2 regions of the Shewanella sp. Actino-trap-3 genome follow, and region 2 is predicted to be linked to the other one. Evidence: predicted binding sites of a transcription regulator. Region 2 holds the regulator's gene; the other holds the start of a gene.

Region 1 (16,820 bases), 1.9 Mb from region 2:
TATAAATCGGGCCGCACTGATACCCGCAGTGCGCAACGTGTTTTACATTGGATTAACCGCCAGAAATTGACGGTTAAATGGATATTAGAAACCCACGCTCATGCAGACCATTTATCTGCCGCCAGTTTTCTACGTGACAAAATAGCGGGCCAAATTGGTATTGGTGAACACATCACTCAAGTACAAGACACCTTTAAAACGATTTTTAATCTAGAGCCAGGTTTTTTGCCTAATGGCAACCAATTTGACCGGTTATTTAAACATAATGACCGCCTAAAAGTGGGTGATATGACGATTCGCATTATGCACACACCGGGCCATACACCAGCCGATCTAGTATATATCGTTAATGAGCAAGCGGCTTTTGTTGGCGACACTATTTTTATGCCTGATGTGGGTACCGCCAGATGCGATTTCCCTGGTGGTGATGCCAATACCTTATACGATTCAATTCAGACATTATTCAGCCTTCCTGAAACCACCGATATTTATGTGTGTCATGACTACCCGACCGAGGGCCGTGACCACCAATTTAAAACCCAAGTAAGCCTACAAAAAAAACACAATATCCATGTTAACGACAGCATGAAAAAAGCAGATTTTGTGGCACTTCGTCAACAACGAGACGCGACATTAGCCATGCCAAGGCTGATATTGCCAGCGATTCAAGTCAACATTCGCGCAGGGCAACTACCAGCGGCTGAAGACAACGGCACTGTGTATTTAAAAATACCCATTAATATCCTTTAAGCCTAAGAGTAATCAAGATGATACAAGCAATCATTGGCGCATTATTAATTGGTTTCGTGTTAAGTGTTTTAGGCTCTGGAGGCTCAATTCTTACGGTTCCGGTGTTGCTATACCTTATTGGTATGCAAGCCGAGTTAGCCATTGCTTCATCATTATGCATCGTAGGAGCGATAAGTTTAATCAGTAGTATTGGTTTTATTAAGCAAAAAAAGGTCTCTTGGCCTCATGTATTTTTATTTGGTTTACCCGGCATGGCGGGTACTTATTTAGGTGCATGGACCAGCACCTTTGTCACCAGCGACATACAGCTAACGGTGTTTGTCATGCTAATGCTCATTGGCGCCGTCATGATGTGGCGTAATCAATCTAGCAGGTGTAAAGCGGGTGAACTGAATATCATTAAAATCCTCTCACAAGGTTTAGCTGTCGGTGTCGTGACCGGATTTGTTGGCGTTGGCGGTGGATTTTTAATTGTCCCAGCACTGGTTTTGCTCGGTGGTATTGAAATGTGGCTGGCAATAGGCACCAGCTTGGTGATTATTGCTATGAATTCACTGGTGGGCTTTGTTAAATATTACAGCTTGCTGTCAAACAAAGGACTTGAATTTGATTGGTCGGTTATCGCCATCATGATTGCCGGCGGGCTTGTCGGCAGTATTGCAGGTCAATGGATAAGCCAATATTTACCCAAAGCCATTTTACAAAAAATATTTGCCGTCTTTTTAGTGATGATGGCGCTATTTATGTTATCAAAATCTATCATTTAATATCACGAGGTACACATGAAAACAGCTCAAGAATACATAAGTGAAATCAAAGTGAATATTAGGGAAGTGAGTACTCATGAATTACATACCGCGATGAGTAAACCAGATGTGGTGATCATTGATGTTCGTGAGCATGAAGAGTTTCTGACAGGTCACATAGAAGGTGCGATAAATTTTCCTCGTGGCGTATTAGAGATGAAAATTCATGAACATCCTTTGGTGAGTCATCACTGTGAATGGGTATTAGCATTAACTGAGTTAGCTCAAAAAGACATATACCTTATTTGCCGTACGGGTGGTCGTTCAGCACTTGCCGCAGCATCATTACAGAATATGGGCTTTAGCAAACCATTGTCTGTCGCAGGTGGCATGATGCAATGGCAACAAGATGAATTTCCGTTAGTGCCTCATAAGGCATAAATGCATCCAACATAAACCAGCATATTGTGGTTTATTGCTCATTAATCTTGACTGATTATTGATTATTGATTGCTGATGTCTAATGGCTAATCGATTTATGACAACTGGTTAAGCGGTATTTTAAGGTAAGCGTTACCCTTACGGTCTGCTGGTGGCATGTTACCTGCTCGAATATTAATTTGGATTGCCGCTAACAATAGATGCGGTATATCAGAATCAATATGGCGTTGTTGATGTCGCTGAACAAACTCAGCGAGGGTCACTTTACCGCCGACAACGCAGTTATACCTTTTCTGCGCAATCACTGATGTTTCAAATATATTATCTTGGCGTTTGTATCCAAGGGGATCATGCCCTATAAACACCCGAGTACAATTAGGTAACGCTAATATGTTGTTAATTGAATGATACAAGGTGGTCGTGCTGCTATTGGGAAAATCAGTATTCACCGTACCCCATTCTGGCGTAGACAATGTGTCACCAACAAATATCACATCTTCAATGAGATAGCTCACACAAGCAGGTGTATGTCCGGGTGTATGCATAATGTGAATAGTTAAATGACCCAATTTAATGAGTTCTTTATCGGTAAACAGTTGATCAAACTGCTCGCCATTGCACTGAAAGCTCTCATCGAGATTAAGCAATCTTTTAACGGTGTGCTGGACTTGAGTAATGTGCTCACCAATCCCCGTTGTTCCCCCGCGTTTGGTCTTGATATAACACGCCGCAGACATATGATCGCAATGTGCATGAGTTTCTAAAATCCATTCAATTTCAAATCCATGCTTATCGATATGATCAATGATGTTATCGGCAAAACACGTACTTATAGTACCAGAGGCCATATCGAAATCTAAAACGGGATCAATAATCGCACTTTGACGAGTAGCAAGATCGGTCACCACATAGGTAATAGCATGACTAGTATGATGATAAAAAGGATCAATGCGGATTTTACTCATAACAATTAACTCCCAACAAAATACCCAATGTATTTGTTAGATAAAGTCTCAGGTCAATATTAGCAATAATGGTTAACATCATTTCGTAAATGACTGATAAGGACTCGTAACGGCAGGATCATGTTAACGTAAACCACCACCATAAACAGCGCATGGGTCGCTGTGCTGTTTGCTTTAGCACCTAGCAGCGAAGCGTCCTAGCAGCGAAGCGACTAGGCTCTTGCTATAAGCCGCGCAGCGTCCTCGCTTCTAGGTCTTTCGCTTATATTACTTCAGCTTTGATTACGGCTTTGTTGTTGCTGTAACCGATGCGGCTTGATTACTGATAACCTTTTGTAATGAAAACGCACCGCGAATATCACCGAGGGCAAAGTTAACGGCTTTATCATTAGGATAGGTTTTGTTAATCAAAGTACTCAGCTCAGGATTAATATTACTACCATGACAACCTAAGCATAATTGTTGCGCTGGTATCGCCTTCATATAACGAAACTGTGTTTTGCCATCTTTGACGATAAACTCACTCGCCACAATGGGTTTATCAGCAGCTTGCTGTCCTGAAGCATTAACACGTTCAAATTGCTGTAATTGTGTTAACTCCCAAGCATCGGGCGTATTGGCTGGATTACGCACTCGCAAACTGGTCCGGGTAAGTGTCCAGCCCTCTTTTGAGTTTTCTGCTGCAATTGCAGGTGCTACCGCTTGGCACACCGACACTGCGTTGGTTAATCCACCTTGCTTAATGGCTGTCTTTAAATGACCTTTCAGTGCTTGGCTAAATTCGGCAATTCGTTGATTGGCCTGTTGTTCAAGCACTTGCTGCTCGGTTAATGATTCAGCTTGTCCTACCGTCGAGACGCTCATAAGCATGATTAAGCCGGCCATTTGGCTAGCCTTAATCAATGATTGTGTGTGTTTGTGTGTTAAGCGCATTATTGTTATTCCTCTATTTAAAATCGTTTAATCTCAATGAGATTTAGGGTTATAAAAAACCTATGACCGAGTCCAATCACAAAACATATAGCAAGATCAATACAAAGCTTGTGCCATATTACACCGACAAATTTAAAATATATAAAATCAGCCACTTAAAATTCATTGATATTTGCGAGAAGCACATGCTAGGTTATGAACTGACAAATATGGCATTGTAGTGACAAATATTGCGCTAATAATGTCACTTTAGAGATTAACTGATTAATGTGTACAGTAAGCGAGAGTGATAAATGAGTAACACCACTGTTGTGCAATCAATGATAAACGCGATTGATAAACCGGCAATATTTATTACGCCAGATTATGTTATACATGCGGTTAATCAAGCCTATTTAGAAACGTATGATACACAAGTCATATTAGGCCAAAGTAAATGCCATCAGATATCTCATCACAGTAATGAGCCTTGTGATAAACACGGTGAAGAGTGTCCTTTGCAACAATGCCAGAGTACTGCAAGGGCTGCCAATGCTGTACATATTCATAGCACTGCACACGGTAAGTCATATTGCGATATTTTAATGAAACCCATTAAAGATAACAGTGGCAAGGTATTGGGATATCTGGAGGTTTTAGATGCCATTGATTATGCATCAACAGAGTCTAAAAAAGGCACCATGGTCGGTCAATCTGCGCCGTTTAAGCAAATGCTCAACAGAATTAACCGAGCATCTCAATCCAGTATTGCGGTGCTATTGCAAGGTGAAACTGGTGCCGGTAAAGAACTCGTCGCTAAAGCTGTGCATCAAGCCAGTAGCCGCAATGATAAACCTTTTGTGGTTATTGAATGTACCGGCCTGAGTGAAAACCTGTTCGAAAGTGAGTTATTTGGTTACGAGAAAGGAGCCTTTACCGGGGCAACCACCAGCAAAAAAGGTCTGATTGAGATAGCCCATGGCGGCACGGTATTCTTTGATGAGATTGGCGATGTACCGATGAACATGCAAGTTAAACTGCTAAGGTTGCTAGAAACCCAATGTTATCGCGCCGTGGGTGGATTAAAACAAAAACGTTCCGACTTTCGATTAGTCAGCGCCAGCCATAAGAATTTACTCGATTTGGTTGAAAAAGGTGAATTTAGACGCGATCTGTATTACCGCATTGCAGGATTTCCCATTTACTTACCCTCGTTGCGTGAGCGCCTTGATGATATTCCAGGACTCGTAAATCATTTTATAAAGTACTCTGAATACAAACATAAAAGGTTTTCGGCTAACGCATTAAATCTGCTCAGTCATTATGCATATCCAGGTAATATTCGCGAACTGAAGAATATTATTGAACAATCGGCACTGATTGCCAACGAAGATATTATCCACAGCAGTGATTTACCTGAAAGCGTTCAACCTAACCACACATCGACAGATAAAAAAAATACACTAAAAACGGCAACGGAACTCATGTCACTCGATGACGTGGAGTACGCGTATCTTTCTCAGGTCTGTCAGCAATTTCAAGGATCTCCAGCAGAATTAGCCATTAAGCTTAATATTAGTGTGCGGACCTTATATCGTAAATTACAGCGCTATGAATTAAAGCTAACAGCGCTGTAATGACGCAATATCAACCATAGTTACCATTAATGTTGATGTATTAGTGAATGCTTTTTATTGCAACACGTTTTCATTGTTGCGGTTGCTGTGCCCATTTCTGATCCGCAGCAACGTTTCTTTGTCGCCATTTCAGATCCACTGCAATGACCATCGTGACTGCCCGCTTCTCCGTCAGCATGATTATGATCACAACAACCACCGTTCGCTTGTTTAGCAATATGCTTAGATGAAGGGCGTCCCTGACTTGCCTCGGTATACTCCTCACAGTCAGCTAAATTAGCACCGGCAAGATCGTCTATTGCTGTACGACCATTTTTAGCGTGAAAAACACTCAGTTGCCGACTTAATAATTTAGCTAATAGTTGTTGGCCAATGTTACGTACGATCACGCGATTAGCGCCATGTGCCAGTATCAAACTGACTAATTGTTGTTTACCCTCACATCCATCTGTTAGTGCAGGATTGGCAAAACGCCCTTTCACTTGACCTTGATCGTCAATAAAGAGCACCTCATCAGCTTTGCTAAAATGGCTGGAAATATGTTCGTCTTTCATTGGTATGGCGGTAATCATTATTTCTCCTCATGTGCATTTTGCATTAACAACGCTTTACCATTAGTTAAGTCGTCCATTAATTTAAAACACACAGATTTAAGTAACTTCAACTCGGGTTAAGAGGTGGGATAAATAGGCTTAACATAGCTTTTGGCTGCCCCATAAATAGTTAACTGAATTTTAGCGCTTGGTATAACTAAACTACAGTTAATGGCATATGCTATATATACGCTTATTTATGGCATATGCCAACTTTAATTTAGGGTTTGTGATCTGTTGCACTATTTATATCGATATCAATTATCTAAACATCTGACTGACAATCATTAGTGCCCTTGACCTTATTGCGATAAAAATAGCGGGGCGATTATTCGCTCTGTAGTGGCATTAATCATGAAAAACGAATAAAAAAAACCAATAAAACCCCTTAACATTTTATCTTTGGCAAGCATTTCCATTGGGTCGAATATTGAGGTGTTAGCAAATCACGGCGCATGGCCCACTTTTGCTCTATCCCTTGTGCGGCCAGAAACACAGTGTCGCGACCGTAGCGTTGGTTGATGCCATCTAGCGTGTGCATTAGCGCATGGGTGACCTTAGCGGTATTAAATAAATCAAATTGAAAATGCTTCTCGCTGGCTAAATCAACTAGGCCCACGCCTATTTTGTAATAGCGCACTCCTTGACGAAATAGCCTTGGAGCAGCGTGGGTCATAGCTTTGGTGAGCTCAACGCTGCAATGGGTTGGGCATGGAAAATGTACGATGACTTTATAACTTACTGGCTGTTCGTCATGGGGGGAATTACTCGCAAACAGCAACATGGTTTTACAATGGGAGCCTTGCTGACGCGCTTTGAGCGCTGCAATACCAACATGCTTACTTAACGCTTGTAATAATGACTCATAATCGGTGATGCGCTCGCCCACACTGCGGGTGGAGAAAATTTGCTTTTTATCAGCCCTCGCCTCATCCCATTGCTTACACACTTGGCCGTTAAGCTCGCGCACCGTACGCTCTATTTCAATACTAAACTGCTTTCTCGCAAGGCTGGGCGGCATAGAGGCGAGATCAAATGCGCTGCGAATATTGATTAACGCAAGCTTGTTACTCATCTTCCTGCCAATTCCCCATACTTCTGCAACCGCCAACTGTTTTAAAATGTCGGTACGTTGCTGCATAGTCTCGATAACGCACACACCTTGGTATCCCTGGATTTTTTTAGCGGCGTGATTGGCAATTTTAGCCAAGGTCAAGGTTTCGGCTATGCCAACACAAACAGGTAGGCGCGCTTCTTTCCAAACCGCGCGGCGGATTAACTGACCTTGGGTATGCAGGCATTTGATCGCGGGATAACAATGCTTAAAAGACAGAAAGCTTTCATCAATCGAATACACATGCTGCTCTGGGGCAAAACGGCCTATTATTGCCATCATCTTTGCCGATAAATCGGCATACAATTCATAATTAGATGAGCAAACGATGACATTGCGCTGGGCGCATAAGGCTTTAACTTGAAAATAAGGTAAAAACTTTTGAATGCCAGCCTCTTTTGCATGTCGATTAGCGGCCACAATACAGCCATCATTATTGCTGAGCACAATCATCGGCCTACCACGCCAATCAGGACGAAACACCTGTTCAGCACTGCAATAAAAAGCATTGGCATCGACTAAGGCAAACATTTTACCTACTCTTATTTGCTTACAAGCAGTGGGCTTTGACGATGACAACGAATTGAGCGGGTCACCACGCCTTCAATACTAAAATCATCATAGTCGCAGATGGTCACTGGTAAATATTGCTCATTCGATGACACTAGCATTCGCCGTGGCATGTCGAGAATTTTACACACAAATTCACCATTAAAATTAGCCACAATCACATCGCCGCTTTTCGCGGTTTCATGGCGATCGACAATCAATAAATCGCCATCGAAGATCCCCACCCCTTGCATCGACTCGCCCTGGGCTAAGCCAAGAAAAGTCGAACTGGGATGCTGGATTAATATCTCATCAAGACTTAAGCCTAATTGAAGGTATTCGGCTGCAGGGCTTTCAAAGCCAGTAATACCGGCACTCGCTGCAATAGGAATAATGCGCATATGACAACCTCGCACACTTATAACGTGTACTGTATAAAAACACAGTACATCTTACCGCTAAATTTAGTTGGTGCAAGTTTATTTATTTTTTCTTGCGCCATGCGCTGTGCTCTTCAAGCATTGGAGTGGTTTTTATTGAACTTTAGACGCCGCTACACGGCAACCTTATCTGTTGTTTATGAAAGAATATGTTCAAGGTCAAAATATAATCAGAGTGATTGGTCTACACTGATCATCAGTACAAGAATTAACCTAGTTCGTGTATAGCGTAACCAATAGCATTATTTTTCCCTTTGCTCGGGGTCTAGTATGACACTCGCTACATTCCATATTGATATGCAAGATGATAACTGTTCACTGCATCTTACGGGTGATTGGCAATTGGGCCAAGCGCCACTGGGCGCGGATATTTGCGCTACGCTACCCTCTGCTTGTCATTCCGTCACATTAATCACCACAGAGTTGTCGCACTGGGACTCAAGTCTCGCCATTGCCTTATTACAATTGTCACGTTGGTGTGAACAACAACAAATCGCCTTAAATGTAAAAGACACCCCACAAGGATTACAGCAATTATTACAACTTGCTACCGACGTTCCTGTTTATCAAGCAACCAATGATAGTGCCATTGGCGGATTATTAGCAGCCTTACGTAGCTGGCTTATTGTGCAAGGTTTACAAGTACACGACGGATTAGTGTTTGTTGGTGAGAGTTCACTGGCATTGGGTCGTTGGTTCAGAGGCAAAGCCAGTACTCGTCGCAGTGATATCGTGTTTTTTATAGAACAAGCGGGACCTAAAGGATTGGCTATTGTCACCTTAATTAGCCTGCTTGTGGGAATGATATTGGCCTATTTAGGCTCGGTACAGCTGCGGCAATTAGGGGCTCAGGTGTATGTTGCAAATTTAGTGGCTATCGGGATGGTGCGTGAAATGGGCGCGCTCATGACAGGCGTTATCATGGCTGGCAGAACAGGGGCTGCTTATGCAGCGCAATTAGGCACAATGCAGGTCAATGAAGAAATTGATGCTCTGCGCGTAATGGGCATTTCGACCATGGAATTCCTGGTTTTACCTCGATTATTGGCATTGATTTTTATTATGCCACTGATGTGTATTTATTCAGATGTGATCGGCATGATCGGCGGTGCGATTGTTGCCAATGGCATGGGCGTAAGTTACACCCAATATATTTTGCAAACCCAGATTGCGATCGATTGGGTAGACATTTCCACCGGTTTGATAAAAAGCCTCATTTTTGGCTTTCTGATTGCTATAGCGGGTTGTCAGGCAGGCCTTCTTTGCGGTCGAGATTCTAATGCCGTTGGTTTAGCCACCACCAACGCTGTGGTTAAGGCGATTGTCTTTCTTGTGGTCTCTGACGCCGCGCTTAATATTTTGTTCGATAAATTAGGGATCTAATGATGGTTGATGATGCCTTTATCAGTGTTCGCAATCTTTGTGTCGGTTATGGCACTACCGAAGTGCAACGACAGTTAACCTTCGACATTCACAAGAATGATATCTTTTTTGTCATTGGCGGAAGTGGTTGCGGCAAAACGACCTTGCTTAAATCAATGGTAGGACTGTTAACTCCGCTCAAGGGTGAAGTACGCTATCAAGGTAAAAACTTTTATGACGCAGATGAACCGGCGCAAGTGGCTATGCTTAAAGACTGGGGCATTACCTTTCAAACTGGGGCGTTGTTTTCCAGTATGTCACTTGCTGATAATGTCGCTTTACCGCTGCAACTGTATACCGACCTTTCGGAGCGGCAAATCGCTGAAGCCGTGGCCTATAAACTTGCATTAGTTGGCTTAGCCGGGTTCGAGAAATTTTATCCTGCCGAGTTAAGTGGCGGCATGCACAAACGCGCAGGGTTGGCGCGCGCGATTGCACTGGATCCACAATTGTTGTTTTTTGATGAACCCTCTGCAGGATTAGACCCCATTAGTTGCATGCGCTTAGATCATTTAATAGTGCAAATCTGCCAAGCACTCGATTCGACCGTAATTATCGTGTCGCACGAGCTGCCCAGTATATTGTCAATCGGCACCCGCTGTGTGTATCTGGATAATCAAACCAATACCATGCTCGACTGTGGCGATCCGAGAGAATTAAAACTTAACAGCAGCCAACCTCGGGTGCGACAATTTCTCAATCGTGCTGACAAAGTGGAGGCATCATGAGTAAAAGCCAGCGACTTCCTCTTGCGATTGGTGCCTTTATTCTGGGCGCTATTATCTTAGTGTTTATTGCACTGTTATTCTTTTCTGGAGGACGGATATTTGCCGAAAAAGCCCCCGTAGTGATGTTTTTCAACAACTCAATCCAAGGGCTTCAGGTGGGCGCCCCGGTGAAGTTAAAAGGGGTAGTGATCGGTGAAATAAGCGATATCAGTATCGATTTCCCCAATAACAATAGCCAAGGTATTACCGCCGCTGTTCATGCTAATTTGTTGTTGAAACGCATCAATCTAAAGGGTATTCAAGTGGGCGAAGAGTTTTTCTTCCACGCCATCGATAACGGTTTACGTGCCCAGTTGAATTATCAGAGTTTATTAACTGGACTCCTCTATGTTGAGTTAGATTTTTATCCCAGTACTTTGCCTCAGTTTCATGGTGGAAACAACGCCATATTAGAGCTGCCAACCATAGAAACTGATTTCGAATCCTTGTCAAAAGATTTGCAATCTTTGAACCTTAAAAGCTTAGTCAATAATGTTGATAATTTGGCCCAACAACTCAGCGACATAGCTGCCAGCGGACAAATACAACAGGCACTGGAAAGCTTTGACAGTGCGGCTAACGCAGTCAAAAACACCGCTGTTCACATCGATACGACTCAGGCTACGTTAGGACAACATAGTGCTGAAGTTCTGGTCAAACTGGATAATCTACTTGTCCAATTGAACCAAGATGAACCTAAGATTATTCAATCACTTGACCACAGTTTGACGGCATTACGCGAGACATTATTAAGCATTAATCAGCTCACATCCCAAGCGGGTAATTCACTTGCTCAAGATTCGCCGCTATTAATCAAGTTAGATAACACACTAGAAGAAATTCACCGCGCCGCGCGATCACTACGCAGTTTGAGCGAAACCTTAGATGAACAGCCTGAGGCCATCATCCGCGGCAAAAAAACCATACCTTTAGGAGAATAACGTCATGAAATTTGGGTCGTGGTCAATTCATTGGGGAGCCTGCCTACTTGCGCTTAGTCTGCTTTTTGGCTGCCAAAGCTCACCCACGAAACAGTATTTTGTGCTCACGGCTATCCCCAGCCAAATTGAAGCGGGCAGTACACGCTTAGATCGTGATATTGGTATTGGGCCAGTCGAGATTGCTGAGTATCTTAACTTTACTCAGGTGGTGTACCAGCGGGAAGATGGCAGTTTGCAAAGATTCACCAATAGCTATTGGGCTGAACCACTAGACCAAGGCATTAGTCGGGTCATTCGTCTTAACCTTAGCCAAGGCGATCGCAGTCGTAACTTGATATTGTTTCCTTGGCGAGCAGATAACCGTCCTCAATACAGCATAAAAATTAAAATCATCAGCCTCAACCGTGATGGCATAAACGCCAGCATAAAGACTAATTGGGAACTAATAGATATCCGATCAAACCGTCATATAGAACGACAACATTTTGCGGCGACGACTGAGGCAGGCTCAACAGCCGCTGAATTGGTTAACGCGTACAGCTATTTATTAGCTCAATTGGCTCAGGAAATGGATAAATCGCTGCAACGACTGCCTAATTAAGCGACCGCATGACGATCTGGTTAACTAAGTTCTGATTAAAAAGTAATAGGCTGTGACAACGTCACTCATTGCATGGTATGTAGCCGCTGGATCACCTATGCAACGAAACAAAAGATAACCTGAGGTTAGTTAGCGTTAGCGAGGCACCGATAATATTGTCAGCGCTTATATCTTATCCATCAGCGTCATCATGCTGGCTATTGAAGCGTGAAAACCATGTTCATATTGCAGTCACTAAAATTTGCTAACAATTCAAATATTGACATTTTTTGTCAATCTTTCAAGATAACCTGGCAAATAATTCTGTCAACACATTGGCTAAGGAAAACGATAACAATGAATAGATCCTTAATTGCGATTGGATTAACAACGGCACTATTAACGGGTTGTGGCGTATCTGATACAAATAACACTAAACTTGCAACCGTGACCTCACCTGCACCAGCTCAAGCAGAGTTAGGTACTTTTGGGGTAGACTTAGCCGCGCGTAATGAAGCGGTTAAACCTGGCGATGACTTTTTTATGTATTCAAGTGGCACTTGGTACGACAACTTTGTCATGCCAGCCGACAAAACCCGTTATGGCGCCTTTAATGCGTTGGCTGAGCGCAGTGAACATCAAGTCAAAGCGATTGTTGATGATATTGCCAGTCGCAGTGACTTAACTGCAGAAGAGCAATTAATTGCTGATTTTTATCATGCCTATATGGATACCGAGACCATCAATAAGTTAGGTATCACGCCCATTAAAGGCACCTTAGATCAAATTGCCGCGATAAACTCAACTCAAGACTTAACTAAAGTCTTCGGCGAGGCTTGGCTTACCGGTGCATCATCACCGATTGACGGAGGCATGTGGTTTAACCGTTTAGATCCTAATCAATATGAAATGACTCTCGGTGCCGGAGGTTTAGGTTTACCTGATCGTTCATACTACTTAGAAGAGAGTGAGCGCTTTGTGAATATCCGCAAAGCTTATGTGGATCATATCGCTAAAATGCTGGCTTTTGCTGGCATAAATGACGGCGAAAAACGTGCCCAGGCCATTCTTGTGCTCGAAACTAAAATAGCACAAGCCCAATGGCCTAGAGAAAAACGCCGTGATCGCGACTTAACCTTAAACCAAGTTAAACGCGAAGATCTTGCTCAGCAATACCCAGGATTTGACTGGGATTTATACTTTGCGCAAACGGGTTACCAAGTACCACAACTCAATATCTCTGAGCCTGAGCCAGTTAAGGCTATGATTGGCTTGATAAACCAACAGCCATTAAGCGTATGGCAAGACTATCTGACCTTCCACACCGTCACTAATAACGCAGGGTTACTGTCAGAAGACATTTTCAATACTAACTTTGCTTTTTATGGCAAAGAATTAACTGGCCAAGAGCAACCTCGTCCTCGCTGGAAACGCGCGGTAGAAGAAATGTCAGGCACCCAATCATTAGGCTTTGCGATTGGTAAAGTGTTTGTATCGCGTTATTTCCCTGAGTCGTCTAAAAAGCAAATGGCCGAATTAGTCGAAAACTTACGCACTGCATTGGGTCAGCGTATTGATGGTTTAGAGTGGATGGGCGATGATACGAAAGTTAATGCTCATGCTAAGCTAGCAGCATTTAACCCTAAAATTGGTTATCCAGATGTATGGCAACAATTTGATGGCTTAACCCTAACTAAAAATGATTTAGTGGGTGACATTAAAAATTTACGCCAATACTTCCAAGCCGACAGCGTAGCGAAAGAACTGCAAAAAACCGACCGTAATCGTTGGGGTATGACCCCGCAAACGGTGAATGCATATTACAACAGCTCATTTAATGAGATTGTGTTTCCTGCGGCTATTTTACAACCACCCTTTTTTGATCCCAACGCAGATGCCGCGGTTAACTATGGCAGTATTGGTGCAGTAATTGGTCACGAAATGGGTCATGGTTTTGATGATCAAGGCTCTAAGTCAGATGCGAATGGCATTCAACGTAACTGGTGGACCGATGAAGACCGTGCCGCCTTTGATGCCAAAGCCGATAAGCTTGCTGAGCAATACAGCAAATATGAGCCCATTCCAGAAAACTTTGTCAACGGACGTAACAGCCTAGGTGAAAACATCGGCGACGTGGGAGGCATCGCAATGGCTTACCATGCTTACAAGTTAAGCTTAAACGGTAAAGAAGCCCCAGTCATTGATGGCGTTACAGGCGATCAACGCTTCTTTTTAGCCTGGGCTCAAGTGTGGAAAGAAAAACGCACCGAGCAAAGCATGTTAACTCAGTTACGTGCAGGCACTCATGCACCCGGTCGTTACCGCGCCCTCGCCCCACGTAACCACGATGCGTGGTACAAAGCTTTTGATGTTAAACCAGATGACAAGTTGTACTTGCCTGAAGATCAACGGGTACGTATTTGGTAGTTTGAGTACGTAAATAACTGCAATAACGTGCCTCGGTTGCAACAAGCATCCGTCACAATACAAAAAGGCCAGTCAGTTACTGACTGGCCTTTTATTATCACACTCTGCGCTAATACTTAAACAAATATCAGGAACCTTGTGACTCATGACAGAGGCCAATAAAGGCCTGGATAAACAGTCAGCTTGATTAATCAGTTGCTGGTAATATCGTTTGCACACTTTACAAGTCGGTGAATAATTTTCTCTTGATAAGCTTTAACCGTAGAGAAGCTTTGTATTTTCATAAATAAGTCCGAGGCAGTTTCCTTGGATACACCCGTTAAATTAACCCCCTTATACAGTGCTGGTACCGTGTTTTGTTTCATGGCATTATCTGCAAATATTAAATTTAATTTGACTACACGGGCCAACTCTTCTTGATAGAGAAAAAATTGCCTTAAATGTGTATTCTCTATTTTGGCAGTTTTCGATCTGTCTATTGTTAAAATCTCGTCAATGAGTCGGTTTAATCTACTACGAAATTTAATCGCTTCATCCATAACCTCAAGCCATTTTATTTCAGTACTTGATAACAAAGCCAAGAAATACAATGTGCGTGCTTTGTTATAATTAATGAACCCTGGCCACATAACATCTTCACTAGAAATATGAAGTGCTCTATCAAACTGGTCACATGCAGATTTTAAATACATGGTCACATCTTCTATAATTGATGGAGATATAGAGCCAATACCTTTCTGTACCAAACTAAGACCGTTAAGTGAGAGAATATCTATATCCCCCATATTTAGGGACTCTCTAAGCAAGTGCATGCCCTTTTTGTTGTAATACAAACCAAGGTAATTGTGATATATCGTTTTTGTGACAGGATTTCGAAGTATAGGTCCACGAACATGGAGAAGATCTGCATGGATATTAAAATTACCATCAGCAACAAAATTCTGATATGAAACGACAGCTTTAAATAACTTTATTGTTTCAGTTATTTGAATTGAATTTCCTTTGCTTACCGAATGTAGTATGTCACGTTGCCTATCTACCTCTATTAATATCTTGTCCATACGTTTTTTATAGAGCTTTTTATCCGTATCAGAAGCATTAAAAACAGCCGGAAATAAAACTATAAGATCAATCATATACTGCAACGTATCCGCAAAAAGCACGGCAGTACCTGACTCTTTTTTTAACTTATATTCAACTGAATCAAAGAGTTCTTTGTCGAGTGTTTTTTCGTCTTTAGACTTGAATTGATTGATTAACTCAGGAAGTGAAGTTACATAGTTCTCATTATCAAGAATATTACCTTCCATTTTACTTATATTGTTCACACTGTCGATTGATGTATATGTCCTGACAGCGATAAACAGAGCTAATAGTGCAATGCAGAACCCAACGGTCGATATTGTAAAACTAAGTAAATCTTTGCCTTCTTTTAGATAATATACCCAAACTGCAATACAAGCAGAAAACATTACTAGTATAAAAATGGTGAAATATATTATTTTTGATGTGCGCATTTATCTTCCTAATATTGTTAAATTTGTACGTCTACATTGAACTAATGCCCAACACAGCAGAACGCGATAGCGCGTAAATCCACGAAGCCTTTGCATATAAAATGTCGTTCATCACACACTCTCATTGAGAGTAGGTTGTACCCATTAATAGCATTCTGACTTTTCATTGAACCATGATCAGGTACCATCTTGTAGTCGCTAAATCATTTTAATAATCTCAACGTCGTTAACGTCTTGTATCCAAAGTCAACGAAAACAGTCCTCAAAATAAGAGTTGAACTTATCCATTTTCAAGCAAGGCATGTAACGCATTTATGGACAGAAGTGCGTTTGAGGTATTGATTAACTCAGCTTACTTGGTATTGGTTTAGCTTGATTTATAACGTAGCTTCATTTGAACTTATTGCCTGCAGCATGTGAGCTACAGGACGTAGTAAATGTCGCGATCACAGGGATGTGAAAGAGTGATCTTAGTGCAGATGATTAAGCGAGACGCCAGCTCTTGATTTTAAAATCAGCATCCCTGTGGGCTTTAACCAAAACATCCCTATTTTAGATTCTCGCTGACTCATCTACACCTGTAATTTAACTCTCTTCGATTTAGCTGCATAGTTGTCTATAGATGAAAGCTAAATAGGAAAAGTATGTCAACAAGATATGCGATAACGCCCTATTAGCTAGACATTTAACCCATCTTAAAATCTAATCGAACCGTCATATTTTGTTGAACTACTGCCTTTCCATTTTCTACCTTGGGTGCATACTTCCAATTTGAAAGCGCGCTAATTGCAGCTTTATCAAAAGTTTGTTCTGGAACAGATTTTAAAACTTTTATATTTATTGGATCACCCTTTTCACTAATATCGAAGCTCATTTGAACATAACCTTCTATTTTATTTCGAGCGGCATGAATTGGGTAAGTTGGATTTGCAGTTTCTTGCAGCGCCGCATTAGATCTATCGGGCAAAGGTGTTGAAGAGCACGCGGTAATAAAAACTAATGATATAAGCGCTAAACTA
Region 2 (16,820 bases):
AATTGGCTTCTAATAACAGCAAACCCGACATTAACATGCAAAACCATACACCTAACAACATGGCTAATGAATAACCAAACCACATTCCTGCACTAACGACCGGCAAGGAAAACATGCCCGCACCGACTGTGGTCCCAGCAATAATCATCGCCCCACCCAATACTGACTTACCGCTAGCTCGATGCTTTGCTGCATTCATGTGGTTGGCCATTATTGTCCGTGCTCCGCTGCCACACTATCAACAATGGTTTGTCTTACTGAAGAACTGAGTAATTTATTGGCATTATCTCGAATTCTTATCACTTCAGAACGATTCTCGACACTGCATAAATATCCCAATTCTTTTAGTTTCACGCTCAAGGTGTTATACAACTTTTTATCATAAAATTCTGGTGCGGTAATGCCATGTAGAGCCCCTAAACGTTGGGCTAACATATGACTATCGGTTTCCAATCCTGAACGCTCAAGCTCCGGATTTATCGCCAGTAAATTAAAGATAATGGCATAGCGTTGCAACGTCTCATTGATGGTTTCAGCAAGCAGTAACAGTTGAGTAATATGGTGAGGCGTGATCACCAACTGATCGCTACCGCTCAACAGACCTTGTTCAACCATAAAGTCTAAAATGCAATCTACATGTTTAGGAACATCATCAATACCCATAAAAAGTTCAGCTTTAAGTAATGGGTAAAAATCCATCACTATGGCATGGATTCGGGTGCGATCGCACACATCATAGTGCACTAAACAACTGGCGATGAGTGAAGGTAATGCCATTAAATGAATAATATTATTACGGTAATAACTCATGGTAATAGCAACTTTTTCATCAACCGAAATTATCTCGCCAATAAGGTCCTTAGTACTGACAAACTTATTTAACGACAGACAATGATCAACAATTGACTTGCCATTACCCTCTGCAACGGATGCGTAATGGGTATAAGGCACTGTGTTAAGTAATGCTAAATACAAATCAAGCTGACGTTCTAACTGGCTTCTTTCTAATGCATTTTGCTCTGATGCCAATAACACTAAACTGGTCAATGTCACCGAGCTGGCCGCAGCAGCGCCGTTGATATTGGTCATCACACGATTGGCTAGTAAGTTGACCGATGGGGTAAACCATGATGGTTTCTGATCAGGATCGTTCGCAATCTCTTTACGCCATTCTGGCGCCTGCTCGTTTAAGAAATGTTGTAAATTAATCGGCTCACCAAAGTTCACATAACCTTGGCCAAAATTGCCTAATTTACGCAGAGCCCCAAATAACTGCCAAACAGATTCTTTTTTCTTTTTCTTACCGCTTAATTCTTTATGGTAAGTGGCCACTTCCATCACATGGTCATAACCTAAATACACAGGCACTAAGGTCACAGGGCGTTCAATGCCACGTAACACACTATTAATAGTCATCGCTAACATACCGGTTTTAGGCGCTAGCAAACGCCCGGTACGAGAACGACCACCTTCAGTGAAATACTCGACCGAATAGCCCTTAGCAAATAACTGATCTAAGTATTCACGAAATACTGCGGTATAGAGCTTTTTGCCATTAAAACTACGACGGATAAAGAATGCTCCGCCACGACGGAACATAGGCCCAGCAGGCCAAAAGTTAAGATTAATACCGGCTGCAATGTGCGGTGGAACCATACCCTGATAATACAAAATATATGACAAGAGTAAGTAATCCATATGACTACGATGACAAGGCACATAGACAATTTCATGGCCGTCATGATGTAACTGCCTTATCTGTTCTGCACCTTTGATATTGATACCACTGTATAATTTGTTCCATAACCAGGTGAGGAAGCGCTCGGCAATGCGCACAAAACTATCAGAATAGTCAGCGGCAATTTCATCAAGGTATTCAATGGCGGTTTCACGGGCTTTCTCGACAGATACTTTTTTGTTTACCGACTCTTCTTCAATGGCTTTCTTGATTGCATCAGATTTAAGTAACGACGCAAAAAGCACTTGCCGATTCGGTAATTGCTGCCCTGTCATCACTTTGCGTTGACGGCGGAAATGCACTCGCGCAACACGGATCAATTTGTGAGCAATTCTTTTATCGGTACCGTGTTCATCAGCCATAAGACGAAGCGATAATGCATTAGAAAACTGAACAAAATTGTGGCGACCTAGAAACAAAATCATTAGCCATTTTCGCAGCCAGGTCGGGTTTTCCCTTTCAAAAAAAGCCGCTTTCATGCTGTCATCTTCTTTACCCGGTGTACGGCCCCAATAAAGGCTCACAGGCACCAACTGAATATCTAACTCAGGACATTGACGATGAAGCGCTAACAGACTGGTAAAACTATTAATAAATTTTTCACCGCTTTCGCGTTTACCAAAAAGCGGTTTGCGGCCTTCAAGACAAACGATGCGTGATACTTTGAGGCCATCCAATTGCAGTGGCTCATATGGACTGGGCATACCAAAGCTCTCAGTGATTTCGCTTAATGCAGCGGCATCACTGATTGATTCTGTTTTCATAACATAAATCAGAGGTTTAGATGGATCTAAATTAAGATCGTCAAAAGGATCATGTGGCACAACAACCGTGAGTACCATCGATTTTTGAATCCATTTTAACGCTCGTAAAAATATTGAATCTGGTTTTGACATGGTTATTTTCGCAACATAAGCCACTGTAATATTGTCGTATAGGATACCAGAAACCAGCCTGCTTACACTATCAGACCGATTTATCTTTACGCTTGAGTTCTCACTATCGGAAATAACATCAGACAATCAATACACAATAACTAATAGAAACAGGTTGTTGAATGATACTTGACCAACAATATACAAAAAAGAGTTGGTTAATACTTGCACGAACAAAAACACTGTATATAATGACAGTCACTGTATAAAAAGACAGGAACCATCATGAGACCGTTAACGCCGCGCCAAGCAGAAATTTTAGACTTAATTAAAAACAATATCACCGAAACAGGTATGCCACCCACTCGTGCTGAAATTGCGAGTCGTCTTGGCTTTAAAAGTGCTAATGCCGCCGAAGAGCATTTAAAAGCATTAGCCAAAAAAGGTTTTATCGAGATCATACCTGGTACCTCGAGAGGTATTCGTTTACCTCATGAAGAACAGCTTGAAATCGGTCTGCCACTCATTGGACAAGTTGCTGCTGGAGAGCCTATTTTGGCGCAAGAGCATGTAGAACAATATTATCAAGTTGACCCAAATATGTTTAAACCCGCCGCAGATTTTTTATTACGGGTTCGTGGTGATAGCATGAAAAATATTGGTATTTTAGAAGGCGACTTGCTCGCTGTACATAAAATGCAACAAGCGCGTAATGGTCAGGTTGTGGTGGCGCGTGTTGATGATGACGTCACCGTAAAACGATTTGAACAAAAAGGTAATATGATTTATCTGCATGCAGAAAATGAAGATTATAACCCGATAAAAGTAGATTTAAGTTGCCAAAGCCTAACCATCGAAGGGCTTGCAGTTGGCGTTATCCGTAATGGAGATTGGTCATGAACAAACTAATGGGCGTAGCGCCACGTCACCCAGGCTTATGGGTAGATTTAACTGAAACAGATCTGCATGGCAACCAAACCATTCAAACATTACAAACTGTCACCCAAGGTGAAGCAGAACTGAGTCAATTGTGTAGCCAACTGGCAACGTTGAGCCAGCAAGGCAGATGGGTTGTATTAATTAGTCCACCTCACATAGGCTATAAGCATATGCTGGCCAGTGCTGGAGTGAGAATGGATCGTATTTTACTGGTGCACACCAAAGATGAAGTCGAAACATTATGGGCCATGGAAAAAGCACTCACGAGCGGAACTTCTAGTGCAGTGGTTACTTGGACAAGTTCACTCGATGCTCGCGATAGTCGTCGATTGGAAATTGTCGCTAAGAGCGCGCGAGCATTAGGCGTGGTAATTGAAGATGTGAATGCTCACTTACCTCACAAACATCAATTTGTTAACTCTACATTAACAAATGAAGCAGGTAATTTTTGCTCATTTCACTAAGCATAAATCCTTAATTACCAAGCCCTGCATTGAATTCAGGGCTTTTTTTCATCTTTTATTAGCCTATTTACCAACAAAGTGATCTTGATCAATGTTTAATCTACAAGTAATGTGGTTAACAAGGATGAAACATTTTTCATCCTTAATTGGATAAAATGACAGTAATCAAGATTACTGCCAGACAAATAATCCAAATAGAAATTGATAAGTTCAGTCGTAGGTACAAGTGTGGTGCACAGCTAACAATAAAAGCGTAGACAGTCTGTATACAACCACCAAAGTACTTTGAGTTCATCAAGCTTTTTTCGGGAACCGAAGAGTTTGCATAGAGCTGAGATTTACTGTGTGACTTTTCTTTGTAGTTGCTATTTTGCAATTAGCAGGGGAGTAGTCTTGTGAAGCAATGGTTGTATTTTTTATTGGTTGTGTGGGTAGCACTTCCGCTTGGGGCAACAGAAATGCCCCTCAACATGACTCAAGGCGTGACAGATATCAGTGGTAAGGTTTATGACCTCCATATGACGATTCTTTACATCTGTTGTGCTATTGGGTTAGTGGTGTTTGGGATCATGATTTATTCGATGATTTATCACCGCAAGTCAAAAGGTGCCGTTGCGGCCAATTTTCACGAAAGTACCAAAGTGGAAATTGCTTGGACCGTCATCCCTTTCATTATCTTAATCGGAATGGCTATTCCAGCCACTAAAACCTTAATTGCCATGGAAGATCCCAGCGATGCCGATCTGACCATCAAAATTACTGGGTCACAGTGGAAATGGCACTACAGCTATTTTGATAAAGACATCGAATTTTACAGCTCATTATCCACCCCCAGAGAGCAAATTGATGGCCGTGAGGCCAAAGGCGAAAATTACCTCCTTGAAGTCGATAAGCCGCTAGTACTGCCCATAAACCAAAAGGTGCGTTTCTTGATGACATCTGATGATGTTATCCACTCATGGTGGGTACCCGCTTTCGCGGTTAAAAAAGATGCCAACCCAGGCTTTATCAACGAAGCCTGGACTCGTATTGATAAGCCTGGAACTTATCGCGGTCAATGTGCTGAGTTATGCGGTAAAGACCATGGATTTATGCCTATTGTGGTACAAGCCTTATCAGAGACTGATTTTGATAATTGGTTAGTTGAACAAAAACAACTGGCCAATAATGCTGCAGTCGCTGCAGCCGCATCAATGTCACAAACCTTGTCCCTTGAAGAGCTAAACGCGCAGGGCGAGCAAGTGTACATAGCGCGGTGCGCCGCTTGTCACCAACCTAATGGGGCGGGTCTTCCCGGTGTATTCCCATCATTGATTGGCAGTCCTATCATAAAAGGCCCTGTTGACGATCACCTCAATATTGTCTTAAACGGTAAACCAGGCACCGCAATGCAAGCCTTTGCCAAGCAACTTAGCGCCATAGAAATTGCCGCAGTGATTACCTTTGAGCGAAATGCTTGGGGCAACAATAGTGGCGATGTTGTTCAAGCAGCTGATGTGGGTAACTTCTCAAGTAGTAACGCGTCAAGCACTGAGCCAATCGATGCCGTAGCCGATGCAGCAAGTACCATTGCTGCAACAACGACAGACGTTACCGATGCGGCCACAGAAAAAACCATTCAAGCTATAGAAGCCGTTGCCAAGGTTGTGACACCTGAAGTTGTTGCAGCGGCAGATCTGCCCACCTTAACCTTGGAGCAATTAATCGCTGAAGGTGAGCAGGTTTATGCCACTGTTTGTGCTGCATGTCACCAAGCCACTGGCGCTGGTTTACCCGGCGCTTTCCCTTCACTTATTGGCAGCCCTGTCGTTAGCGGACCGGTTAGCGGACATATCGATATCGTTATGAACGGCAAACCAGGCACCGCAATGCAAGCATTTAGTAGTCAACTCAGCCCTCAAAAAATGGCGGCAGTGATTACTTATGAGCGCAATGCGTGGGGCAATAATTCTGGCGAGGCGGTGCAAGCTGCCGATGTCGCTAGCCATGGACAGTAGGGGAAAACAATGAGCACAACAACGCACGATACAATTGCTACCGCTCATGATGATCATCATCACGGAGCGCCGAAAGGGCTAATGCGCTGGCTACTCACCACTAACCATAAAGATATCGGCTCGCTGTATTTATGGTTTAGTTTCATTATGTTTCTAACTGGCGGTGCGATGGCTATGGTCATTCGAGCTGAGTTATTTCAGCCGGGATTACAGCTAGTCGAACCTAACTTTTTTAATCAGATGACCACAGTTCATGGTCTTATTATGGTCTTTGGCGCGGTAATGCCAGCTTTTACTGGATTAGCTAACTGGTTAATTCCAATGATGATCGGTGCGCCAGACATGGCACTACCGCGGATGAACAACTGGAGTTTTTGGATTTTACCGTTCGCCTTTTCCATGTTACTAGGTTCGCTATTCATGGAAGGTGGTGGTCCTAATTTTGGTTGGACATTCTACGCCCCACTCTCAACCACTTATAGTCCTGACAGCACCGCTTTGTTTGTATTTGCCATTCATATGATGGGGATCAGTTCGATAATGGGCGCCATTAACGTTATCGTGACCATAGTCAATATGCGCGCCCCTGGTATGACATGGATGAAATTACCGCTGTTTGTGTGGACTTGGCTTATTACCGCATTTTTACTGATTGCGGTGATGCCAGTGCTTGCGGGTGCGGTCACCATGGTGTTAACCGATAAGTTTTTCGGTACTAGCTTTTTTGATGCCGCAGGTGGCGGCGATCCGGTGATGTTCCAGCATATTTTCTGGTTCTTCGGTCATCCTGAAGTTTACATCATGATTTTACCGTCATTCGGCATTATCTCAGCGATTGTTCCGACCTTTAGTCGTAAAAAATTGTTTGGTTATTCCTCTATGGTTTATGCCACTGCCAGCATTGCCGTGCTGTCATTCTTGGTGTGGGCACATCATATGTTTACCACTGGTATGCCTGTGTTTGCAGAGCTATTTTTCATGTATTGCACCATGTTAATTGCTGTCCCTACTGGGGTGAAAGTGTTTAATTGGGTGGCAACCATGTGGCGCGGATCGATGACATTTGAAACACCGATGCTCTTTGCGGTCGCGTTTATCATCCTGTTCACCATTGGCGGGTTTTCGGGTCTGATGCTGGCAATTACCCCTGCCGATTTCCAATATCACGACACTTACTTTGTGGTGGCTCATTTTCATTATGTGTTGGTCACAGGGGCGATATTTTCCATTATGGCAGCGGCATATTATTGGCTGCCCAAATGGACCGGTCATATGTACAACGAAACCTTAGGGAAATGGCATTTTTGGTGTTCGGTTATCTCCGTCAATGTACTATTTTTCCCGATGCATTTCTTAGGCTTAGCAGGCATGCCGAGAAGGATCCCTGATTACGCAGTACAGTTTGCCGATGTAAATCAAATTGTATCAATTGGTGGGTTCGCATTTGGTTTATCTCAGTTTATTTTCCTCGCTGTGGTACTCAAATGCATTAAGGGTGGCAAACCCGCTGGAGATAATCCTTGGCAAGCAGCAGAAGGCTTAGAATGGTCGATTGCCAGTCCAGCGCCATATCACTCGTTTACCACTCCGCCGGAGATTAAATGAGATGACGCAATCAACAAGATCAAATCGTAAGTTATTAATCATGCTGATTGCTGGGTCAATTGGTATGTTTGGATTTGGTTTTGCGCTGGTACCGCTTTATGACGTGCTCTGCGATACATTGGGTATTAATGGCAAAACCCAAAATAGTGCCAGCAGCTATGAAGCGGTGGTGGTTGATAAAAGCCGAACCGTAACCATTGAATTTGTCACCCAAGTTCAATCAAATATGCCGTGGGAATTTAGCCCTAAAGTTAACCAAATAAGCGTGCATCCTGGTGAGCTTACTCACGCACAATTTTTGGTTAAAAACCTGTCTTCACGCGACACCGTAGGCCAAGCGATCCCTTCGGTATCGCCTGGCCAAGGGGCGGCGTACTTCAATAAAACGGAATGTTTTTGCTTTAATCAACAACCTTTAGCAGCGTCTGCCACCGCAGAATTACCACTGATTTTTTACGTGGACCCTGATTTACCAGCGTCCATTAATACATTGACTCTCTCTTATACCCTTTATGACATCACCGATAAACAAGCGATCGACATAGAGCAAGGAGCAGCAAAATGACAACAAAGTATCAACCTTATTATGTACCATCCCAAAGTGCGTGGCCGATAATCGGTGCTATTGGTTTATTTTTAATTGCGTTTGGTGCTGGCAATTATATACAACAATTAACCACAGAAAAAACCTCTGGGGGTTACATTTTACTCGCGGGTTTGGCCGTCATTATTTTTATGATTTTTGGCTGGTTTAAAACCGTTATTGATGAGTCCATGGCTGGATTGTATTCAGCGCAAATGGATCGTTCGTTTAGACAAGGAATGAGCTGGTTTATTTTTTCTGAAATTATGTTTTTTGGGGCATTTTTCGGCGCACTCTTTTATGCACGAATGATTTCAGTGCCTTGGCTTGGGGGCGCATCAAATAATGCCATGACTCATGAAGTGTTGTGGCCTGCGTTTGAGGCTATTTGGCCACTGGTAAAAACGCCTGATGGTACCGCAACCGAAGCCATGCCGTGGACGGGTTTGCCATTAATCAACACCATGATACTGCTAACCTCATCGGTTACATTACACTTTGCCCATACCAACCTCGAAAAAGCCAATCGTAAACCCTTGATCATCTGGTTAGCGCTGACGGTTATTTTGGGTATTGCATTTCTAGGTTTACAGGTTGAAGAGTATAGCCATGCTTACCAAGAAATGGGGCTAACACTCTCTTCTGGTGTATACGGTAACACCTTCTTTCTGTTAACCGGTTTTCACGGTATGCACGTGACGATTGGCACCCTGTTCTTAATTATTTTGTTACTCAGAATTGTCAAAGGGCATTTTACGCCCGACAAGCATTTCGCTTTTCAAGCGGGAAGTTGGTATTGGCACTTTGTTGATGTGGTGTGGTTATGCTTATTCATCTTTGTCTACGTGTTGTAAATCAACATTAATAAGGTCTGGGGTTAGGCTGAATGTAGCCAAGCCCTAAGGCCACCAGCAACACCACAATCACAGCAATAGAAAACAACACTCGGCGACCTATAAAATGACTCATAGGTTGCTGATGTTGCCCTTTAACCATAATAACTAAGGCTCTACCTAAGTTAAATAATATGAATAAAAGCAACGAGACTAAAACTAACTTAACAATGAAAGGGGTTGTCACAGGCAATCCTTTTAGCAGTGTGGGTGTGTCTCAAATATTATTGGTAATCATTACTTTGGTCGTGTTTGGCTTATTGGTCAAGCTAGGATTATGGCAATTATCACGGGCAGCGTTTAAACAAGAGTGGCAAAGCACATTACTTCAGCGCCAACAGCAGCAAGCACTGACTTATGAAGACATGTTGGCATTGGTTGAATCATCAAAGCGACAAACCGCCTCTCAGCCAGAGACGGCTTTACTGACGGGTTATCGCTTATCGATTTATGCTAAACCTGCCAATAACACCGTACTGCTGTTAGACAATCAAGTGTATCAAGGCCAAGTGGGCTATTTAGCTTACCAAGTATTTGAGATAACGCCTGATCAACCTTGGATATTAGTTGAACTCGGTTTTGTTCCAGCAAATAAAGATCGTCGAATATTACCGGAGCTCACAGCGTTAGAAGTCGATTACTACACACTATTGGGTCGGGTATACCAAAAGCAAACCAACCCATTAAGTGATCAATTATATCCGGAGAAGTTAGCAGATATAGATGCCCCTCTACGTTTTCAAAACATCAACATCGCGGCATTGGCTGACATGTTGGCTCATCCGCTGATCTCTGTGGTACTGCAACCAGAGAATGTCCCGAGTTATAACTTACCTCAACCCTGGGTGCCGATCCCACTATCGGCGCACAAGCATCAAGGTTATGCCTTGCAATGGTTCACGATGGCAGGAGTCTTTTTAGGATTAATGAGCTGGATAGCATTTCGACAATTTCGACGTTAAGCCTCGTCGTGAAAAATTAACTTAACAATAATATCAAAATGATAAAGAGGAGATGGAATGAACTCCCTACCTAAAAAAAGCAATAAAGCATTAATAGTATTACTGCTGGTATTTATTTTACCGGTAGCTTTGGCCAAATTAGTGTTAAGCCTAGAACTGTATAATGGTGCGGCGACTAACAAGGGGGCGTTAATCACTCCCGAAGTAAATTATGCCAATTTAGCCATGGACAACCCCAAACCACACGTATGGCAAGTACTGTTTTTTCTACCTGAAACGTGCAATGAACAGTGCCAAGAACGCCTGTATATTTTACATCAAAGCTATATCGCACTGGGTAAAGATCGGGATCGTGTTACCCCTATCATTGTGGTTAATAACAGCAGCGACACCAAGATACTTAAGCAATTAAATATCGGCTTCGATCAAGTAAACGCCAATCAAGCACTGGCAACCATGCTGACAGAGCAACGTCTGGTTATTGTCGATCCTCTCGGAAACTTGGTGATGCAATATGACAATGTGATAGGTCACGACGCCAATATCGCCCAAGGCAAAGCCATGATTGCTGATTTACGCAAAATGCTTAAGTTGTCGAGGGTAGGCTAATGGCAATTGAGCGATTAATCAAATTCACTTTGGTGTTTACCTTGGCGGTTATTCTAATGGGCGCCTATACACGCCTGTCAGATGCCGGATTAGGTTGCCCAGACTGGCCGGGATGTTATGGTCACTTGGCCTTTCCAAGTGCAAGTCATGATTTAGCCAACATTGAGAGTCGTTTTCCTGATGCTCAAATTGAGCCTGAAAAGGCATGGCTGGAAATGATCCATCGTTATATCGCCGGAACATTAGGCTTAATGGTTTTAGCCATTTTAATTTTATGTCTTAAAGAGCCTCAAGCCCCCAAAAAACTTCCCATCTTTATTGCTGGGCTCATTGTGTTTCAAGCCGCGCTTGGCATGTGGACTGTCACGATGAAATTAATGCCTATTGTGGTTATGGCACACCTTATTGGTGGTTTTAGCCTATTTGCCTTGTTACTAATCTTGTATCTACGGCTAAAGCCATTACGGATCCCCGGAGGTGATACCTATGCTCGTAAGCTGATCCCGTTAGCATTAGTCAGTTTAGGGGTGTTAGTCATTCAAATTATACTCGGCGGCTGGACCTCATCCAATTACGCTGCGCTTGCCTGCACCACGTTACCCATTTGTGAAGGTAATTGGGTCGATAACTTACGTTTTGCCGATGCTTTTTCACCATTTCAAGGCGATCATCCTAGTTTTGAATTTGGCGTATTAGACTACGCAACTCGAATGACTATTCATATTAGCCACCGAATTTGGGCGGTTGTTACCGCCATAACCCTGATCGTACTGGCACTAAAATTACGTTATGCCCAATCACACATTATGCGTAACAGTGGTTACTTATTAGTGTTGTTAATCATAGTTCAAGTCGGACTGGGTATTAGTAATGTAGTGATGAATTTACCCTTGGGTATCGCGGTATCACACAATGGAGGCGCAGCCTTATTGCTGCTTACCTTAGTCTTTATTAATTATGCCTTATGGCGCAAAGCATAGGCGAGGAACGACCATGACAAAACTTGTTACGATTAGTCACCATCAACCTAAATTAACCCTGCAATGGCGCGCTTATTTTGAAATGACCAAACCCAAGGTTGTTGCGCTAATGTTGCTGACGGTATTAGTCGGTATGTGTTTATCTGTGCCGGGTATAGTGCAGCTTCAACCTTTGGTCGCGGGAATGGCAGGGATTGCTATGATGGCGGGGGCTGCGGCGGCATTTAATCACTTAATTGACCGTAAAATCGATGCTTTAATGGCTCGCACCTATAACCGCCCATTACCGAAAGGAAAAATATCAGCAACCAAGGCGTCGGCATTTGCGGTGTCACTTGGCGCGCTCGGTTTTGTGGTGTTATATACCTTAGTTAATCCCCTAACAGCTTGGCTAACCTTTGCCAGCTTGATTGGTTATGCCTTGGTTTATACGGCTTATCTTAAACGTGCCACCTCACAAAACATTGTCATCGGGGGACTCGCTGGCGCGATGCCGCCATTACTCGGTTGGACCGCGATAACCAATGAACTACACGGTTACGCCTTATTATTAGTCATCATTATCTTCACTTGGACACCGCCACATTTTTGGGCATTAGCTATCCATCGCCGTAAAGAATATGCCAAGGTTAATATTCCAATGTTACCGGTGACCCATGGAGTCGAATTTACCAAAACCTGTATTTTGCTTTACACCATTTTATTAGCCATTGCCTGTCTACTCCCGGTTTTAGTCGGCATGTGTGGTCCGATATATTTGGTCGGTTCAACCTTACTCAGTTGCGGTTTTATCTATAAAGCCTGGCAGTTAAAATTTCATGACTATCCAGAACTCGCCATGCAGGTGTTTAAATTTTCAATTTATCATTTAATGATATTGTTCATTGTATTATTAGTGGACCATTATTTTTGGGTAAACGCTTAAATTAGAAAGGGAAATACATTGAAGATAACGATTATTGTAGGGCTATTTCTTTTGGTCGTGGCCGGTGGGGTCGCTTATCAAAAAATGCAAACCGAACCTATGGAACTGGCGACCAGTTATGTATTTGAACAGCCACGCACATTAGCCCCATTTACATTGGCAGACCAGTTTGGTAATTCGTTTACGAACCAAACATTGCAAGGTAAATGGAGTTTATTTTTTATTGGTTACACCGCTTGCCCTGATGTATGTCCAACCACCTTAAATAAACTTGCGGCGGCTTACCCAAAGCTACAAAAAATAGCCAGTAATGTACAAGTGGTGTTTGTGTCTGCTGACCCTAAACGTGACACTCAAGCGAAACGTTTAGATTACATCAACTTTTTTAATAAAGACTTTAAAGCCGTCAGTGCAGAACACACAGATTTATTTCCATTCAGCCGTGATCTAGGCTTTGTGTATGCCATGGTCGGAGATGACAGTGATTATCAAGTAGACCATAGCGCATCTTATGTGTTGGTTTCACCGAGGGTTGAAAAAATTGCGGTATTTAAAACCAAGCCACAACCAGGCCAGTTACCACAAATTGTTAATGCTGAACTCATTGCTGACTTTGCTCAAATAGTTGCATCTTGGCACTAGCCATTATTGAATAACCGCTTATTAACCCGAGCTGAGGTTAAATTACTCTTCAAGCCAGTGACCATTATCTTGCGGGCGGATCCACGCTTGTGAAAACCAATAATAACCCGTTTTTGTTTTACTCGGTGCGGTGCAATTGTAGCGCGAACGTCCTGGGGCTAAATCTGATGATGCCTGAATGGATAAGCGATTTTCACTTAACCAAATGGGTTTTTTAGCGCCTTGTCCTTGAATAAAACACATCACTTGATGTGGATATATATCCTGAGTGTCGAGAGTCAGCACCAATTTAGGCCGCCATTGACCTGAAACTAATAGTGGATCGCTTATGTTTTGCTTAATAACCGGCATAGGTAAGCTGGAAAATTTAACCGTTAAACTCGCCAAATCAGCAAAAGCATTGGCCACCGGAAAACGGGGTAATGCGGTTAATGATGCATACTCTCCCGCCGCACCAGATTGTTGACCAAAACCAACAAAACCATGCTTAGCCAAAATAGCTTCCAGCTTGTTGGTGTATTCACCATAAGGGTAAGCAAACATTTTTACACTTTGACCCGTTCGTTTTAAGATCTCCGCTTCCGTCGATAGAATATTATCTTCAACGCGTACTTGCCATTGGTCTTGGGTTTCTTTGCCTTGGCGGCGAATTAAATGTTCGTGTCCCCAGCTATGGTTAGCAATGGTTACCCCTTGCTCTGACAGAGTGTTAATATCTTGCCAACTCATCATCCCTTTGAAGCCCGCATCAATCGGCGCAACAGAAATAAATACCGTATAAGGAAACTGATGCGCCACCAATATAGGCGCGGCATTATTAATAATACTTTCATAGCCGTCATCAAAGGTGATCACAATACTGTTATTGTCTAATGCCGTGTTATGCTTTAGAGACTCAACCGCATGAGTTAATGAAATCACCGTAAAGTCATTATCAGCCAAGTACTGCATCTGCTCGGCAAACTGACTAGGTGTCACACTAGTACTTTTAGGCGTGTTTTCCGATACATGATGATATTGTAAAATAACCACGGCATTGGCATCACAATGCAATACACTCAAACTGAACACCGCCAACAATAACGCTATTTTCTTAACCATGATTATCCATACCTATGTCTGTTAGCACACTACTGTTCAACCGCCAAAAAAATCGCCAATTATTAGCATTAGCGACCCCAATGATATTGTCTAATATCACTATCCCTCTATTAGGATTAGTTGATACCGCGGTAATTGGGCATCTTGAACAAGCTTACTATCTTGGCGGCGTAGCCTTAGGAAGTACCATCATCACCTTGATGATTTGGTTGCTTGGTTTTTTACGTATGTCCACCACCGGACTCGTTGCACAAGCCTACGGTGCTAATGATACCTCAACTCAGCAACAATTACTGATACAAGGTTGCAGCCTAGCATTAACCTTAGGCTTAGTTGGCGTAATACTGCAATCTCCCCTGCTCAATTTAGCACTCAGTCTGAGTGATGCCAGCGAACAAGTGATGCTCTATTGTCGTCAATATGTCGAAATTCGAATTTGGTCATTGCCTTTTGCCCTTACCAATTTGGTGCTACTGGGTTGGTTGCTTGGTCGCCAAGCGCCCAAAGCAGCCATGTGGCAACTCATTATCGCTAACAGCGTCAATATTATTCTCGATCTTGTGTTTGTTATGGTCTTTAAATGGAATGTGCAAGGCGTGGCTTTGGCATCGGTTATTGCTGACATCTGTGCTTTTTCAGTGGCATTAGTCATGGTTAAACGCCAGCTGGTTGATATGGGCGGACTAAAATTAAGCCAAGTTATCGCGCATTTATCATGGCGTGGATATGCTCGTTTACTCACCTTAAATCGTGATATTTTTATCCGCAGCTTGTGTTTGCAAGCCGCCTTTAGCTTTATGACTTTTTATGGTGCCGGATTAGGCGACAACATTATTGCCGCTAATGCGGTACTGCTCAATTTACTGATGCTGATATCTTATGCGTTAGATGGCATAGCCTATTATGCCGAAGCTGAAGTGGGCCGCGCATTTGGCCAAAAAAACCCAATCTTACTTCATGACAGCGTAGTACTCGCATTTTGCTGGTCGGCAATGGTTGCGGTGTTATTTAGCCTGCTATTTTGGTTGGCAGGGCCATGGATAATTCAGCTATTAACCAACATAGAAGCAGTACAAGATACCGCAAATAATTATTTAATCTGGCTTGTTTTCATGCCTATATTGGCGTTTGGCTGCTACTTATTCGATGGTGTATATATTGGTGCCGCCCATGGGCAGATAATGCGAAATAGCATGATAGTCGCCACCTTTGGAATTTATTTTCCATGTTGGTACGTGTTGCAAGATTGGGGTAACCACAGTCTGTGGGCTGCGATGTCAATATTCATGCTATGCCGAAGCTTGACTCTTGGCTGGCACTATTACTACAAACTCAGGTATCAACTGCTGACCACATCATAGTGCTTATGAGTCATCAAACTTATCCCGTAATAGCACTAGAACGAAGCCTATTGATACCACAATTCAGAGAATAGCTGCGACACTCCTAATTGAGATTAATTCCAGTAAAAATGTATGCCGCAATGAAGCATTTACATAAACCCGTTAACGACATCGAACGTGAAAATGGCGATCACAATGTCAGCAATAATCAACATCGCCTAAGAAAAACTAGTGAAATAGAACACTTCTTAACGACCAATCTTGGGGTAAAATAACCTCAAATAGCCCAAGTCGTCACACACGAGAACACTATGACTCAAGAATTGATTATTACCGACATTGAAGTTGGCAGCGGTAAAACTGCAGTTAAAGGTGCGTTAATTACTACCCGCTACAGTGGACGTTTAACCGATGGCACCCAGTTTGATGCTTCTGATGCGTTTCAATGTGTCATCGGCACAGGTAGAGTCATTAAAGGCTGGGATCAGGGTATTATCGGCATGAATGTGGGCGGTAAACGACAATTATCAGTACCGGCCCATCTAGCCTATGGCGAACGTCAAATGGGCGATCGTATTCCAGCAAATTCAGCTTTGTTTTTTGATATCGAATTACTTGAAGTGCTCACACGAGACGACTGAAGTCCAAGCTATACCAACAAAAAACGCGACCCATAATAAGGTCGCGTTTCTCAATTCAAGCGTCAATCTTGGCATTATTATGCGTAAGAATGGTCACCATGCTGGTGTTCGGTCACATCTCGAACGCCGGTTAATTCCGTTGGGAACATATCTAACAGCTGCTTCTCGATACCATTTTTTAAGGTGATATCAACTTGAGAACAACCGTTACATCCACCACCAAACTGCAATACTGCAACACCATCATCAGTAATTTCTATCAAGGTGATGTTACCGCCGTGGCTGGCAAGTTGTGGATTAATTTCTGACTGAATAACATACTCGATACGTTCAACTAACGGCGCATCACCAGACACTTTACGCATTTTTGCGTTAGGCGCTTTTAATGTCAGTTGCGAACCAAGCTGGTCGGTTACAAAATCAATGCTGGCATCATCTAAGAAAGGGGCGCTCTTTTCATCGACCATAGCGCTGAAGCCATTAAATGGAAGTTCTACATCATCAGCTTCAGCGGCATCAGGTG

The links. The regulator LexA, encoded in region 2, represses DNA repair genes until DNA is damaged. The targets are predictions, from matches to a motif close to TACTGTATNNNNATACAGTA.
Region 1: a site for LexA is predicted at 8,136-8,155, ahead of CXF80_RS04415 (LexA family protein). Genes of this name have one in related genera too.

What each region holds. Positions count from the first base shown of each region.
Region 1 is NZ_PJCE01000001.1:1,031,332-1,048,151, forward strand. It holds gene CXF80_RS04370 (MBL fold metallo-hydrolase) at 1-750, shown strand, start outside; gene CXF80_RS04375 (sulfite exporter TauE/SafE family protein) at 768-1,517, shown strand; gene CXF80_RS04380 (rhodanese-like domain-containing protein) at 1,533-1,937, shown strand; gene CXF80_RS04385 (MBL fold metallo-hydrolase) at 2,033-2,902, opposite strand; gene CXF80_RS04390 (Tll0287-like domain-containing protein) at 3,185-3,835, opposite strand; gene CXF80_RS04395 (sigma-54 interaction domain-containing protein) at 4,129-5,451, shown strand; gene CXF80_RS04400 (NifB/NifX family molybdenum-iron cluster-binding protein) at 5,478-6,023, opposite strand; gene CXF80_RS04410 (Y-family DNA polymerase) at 6,433-7,689, opposite strand; gene CXF80_RS04415 (LexA family protein) at 7,701-8,108, opposite strand; gene CXF80_RS04420 (MlaE family ABC transporter permease) at 8,418-9,530, shown strand; gene CXF80_RS04425 (ABC transporter ATP-binding protein) at 9,530-10,297, shown strand; gene CXF80_RS04430 (MlaD family protein) at 10,294-11,277, shown strand; gene CXF80_RS04435 (PqiC family protein) at 11,282-11,878, shown strand; gene CXF80_RS04440 (M13 family metallopeptidase) at 12,215-14,284, shown strand; gene CXF80_RS04445 (hypothetical protein) at 14,476-15,801, opposite strand; gene CXF80_RS04450 (energy transducer TonB) at 16,487-16,820, opposite strand, start outside.
Region 2 is NZ_PJCE01000001.1:2,900,380-2,917,199, forward strand. It holds gene mtr (tryptophan permease) at 1-211, opposite strand, end outside; gene plsB (glycerol-3-phosphate 1-O-acyltransferase PlsB) at 211-2,634, opposite strand; gene lexA (transcriptional repressor LexA) at 2,899-3,513, shown strand; gene CXF80_RS12415 (cell division inhibitor SulA) at 3,510-4,016, shown strand; gene coxB (cytochrome c oxidase subunit II) at 4,412-6,013, shown strand; gene ctaD (cytochrome c oxidase subunit I) at 6,023-7,618, shown strand; gene CXF80_RS12430 (cytochrome c oxidase assembly protein) at 7,620-8,183, shown strand; gene CXF80_RS12435 (cytochrome c oxidase subunit 3) at 8,180-9,055, shown strand; gene CXF80_RS12440 (DUF2909 domain-containing protein) at 9,063-9,281, opposite strand; gene CXF80_RS12445 (SURF1 family protein) at 9,229-10,056, shown strand; gene CXF80_RS12450 (hypothetical protein) at 10,114-10,665, shown strand; gene CXF80_RS12455 (COX15/CtaA family protein) at 10,665-11,645, shown strand; gene cyoE (heme o synthase) at 11,659-12,570, shown strand; gene CXF80_RS12465 (SCO family protein) at 12,589-13,212, shown strand; gene CXF80_RS12470 (polysaccharide deacetylase family protein) at 13,255-14,313, opposite strand; gene dinF (MATE family efflux transporter DinF) at 14,328-15,674, shown strand; gene CXF80_RS20625 (hypothetical protein) at 15,797-15,931, shown strand; gene CXF80_RS12480 (FKBP-type peptidyl-prolyl cis-trans isomerase) at 15,968-16,297, shown strand; gene nfuA (Fe-S biogenesis protein NfuA) at 16,375-16,820, opposite strand, start outside.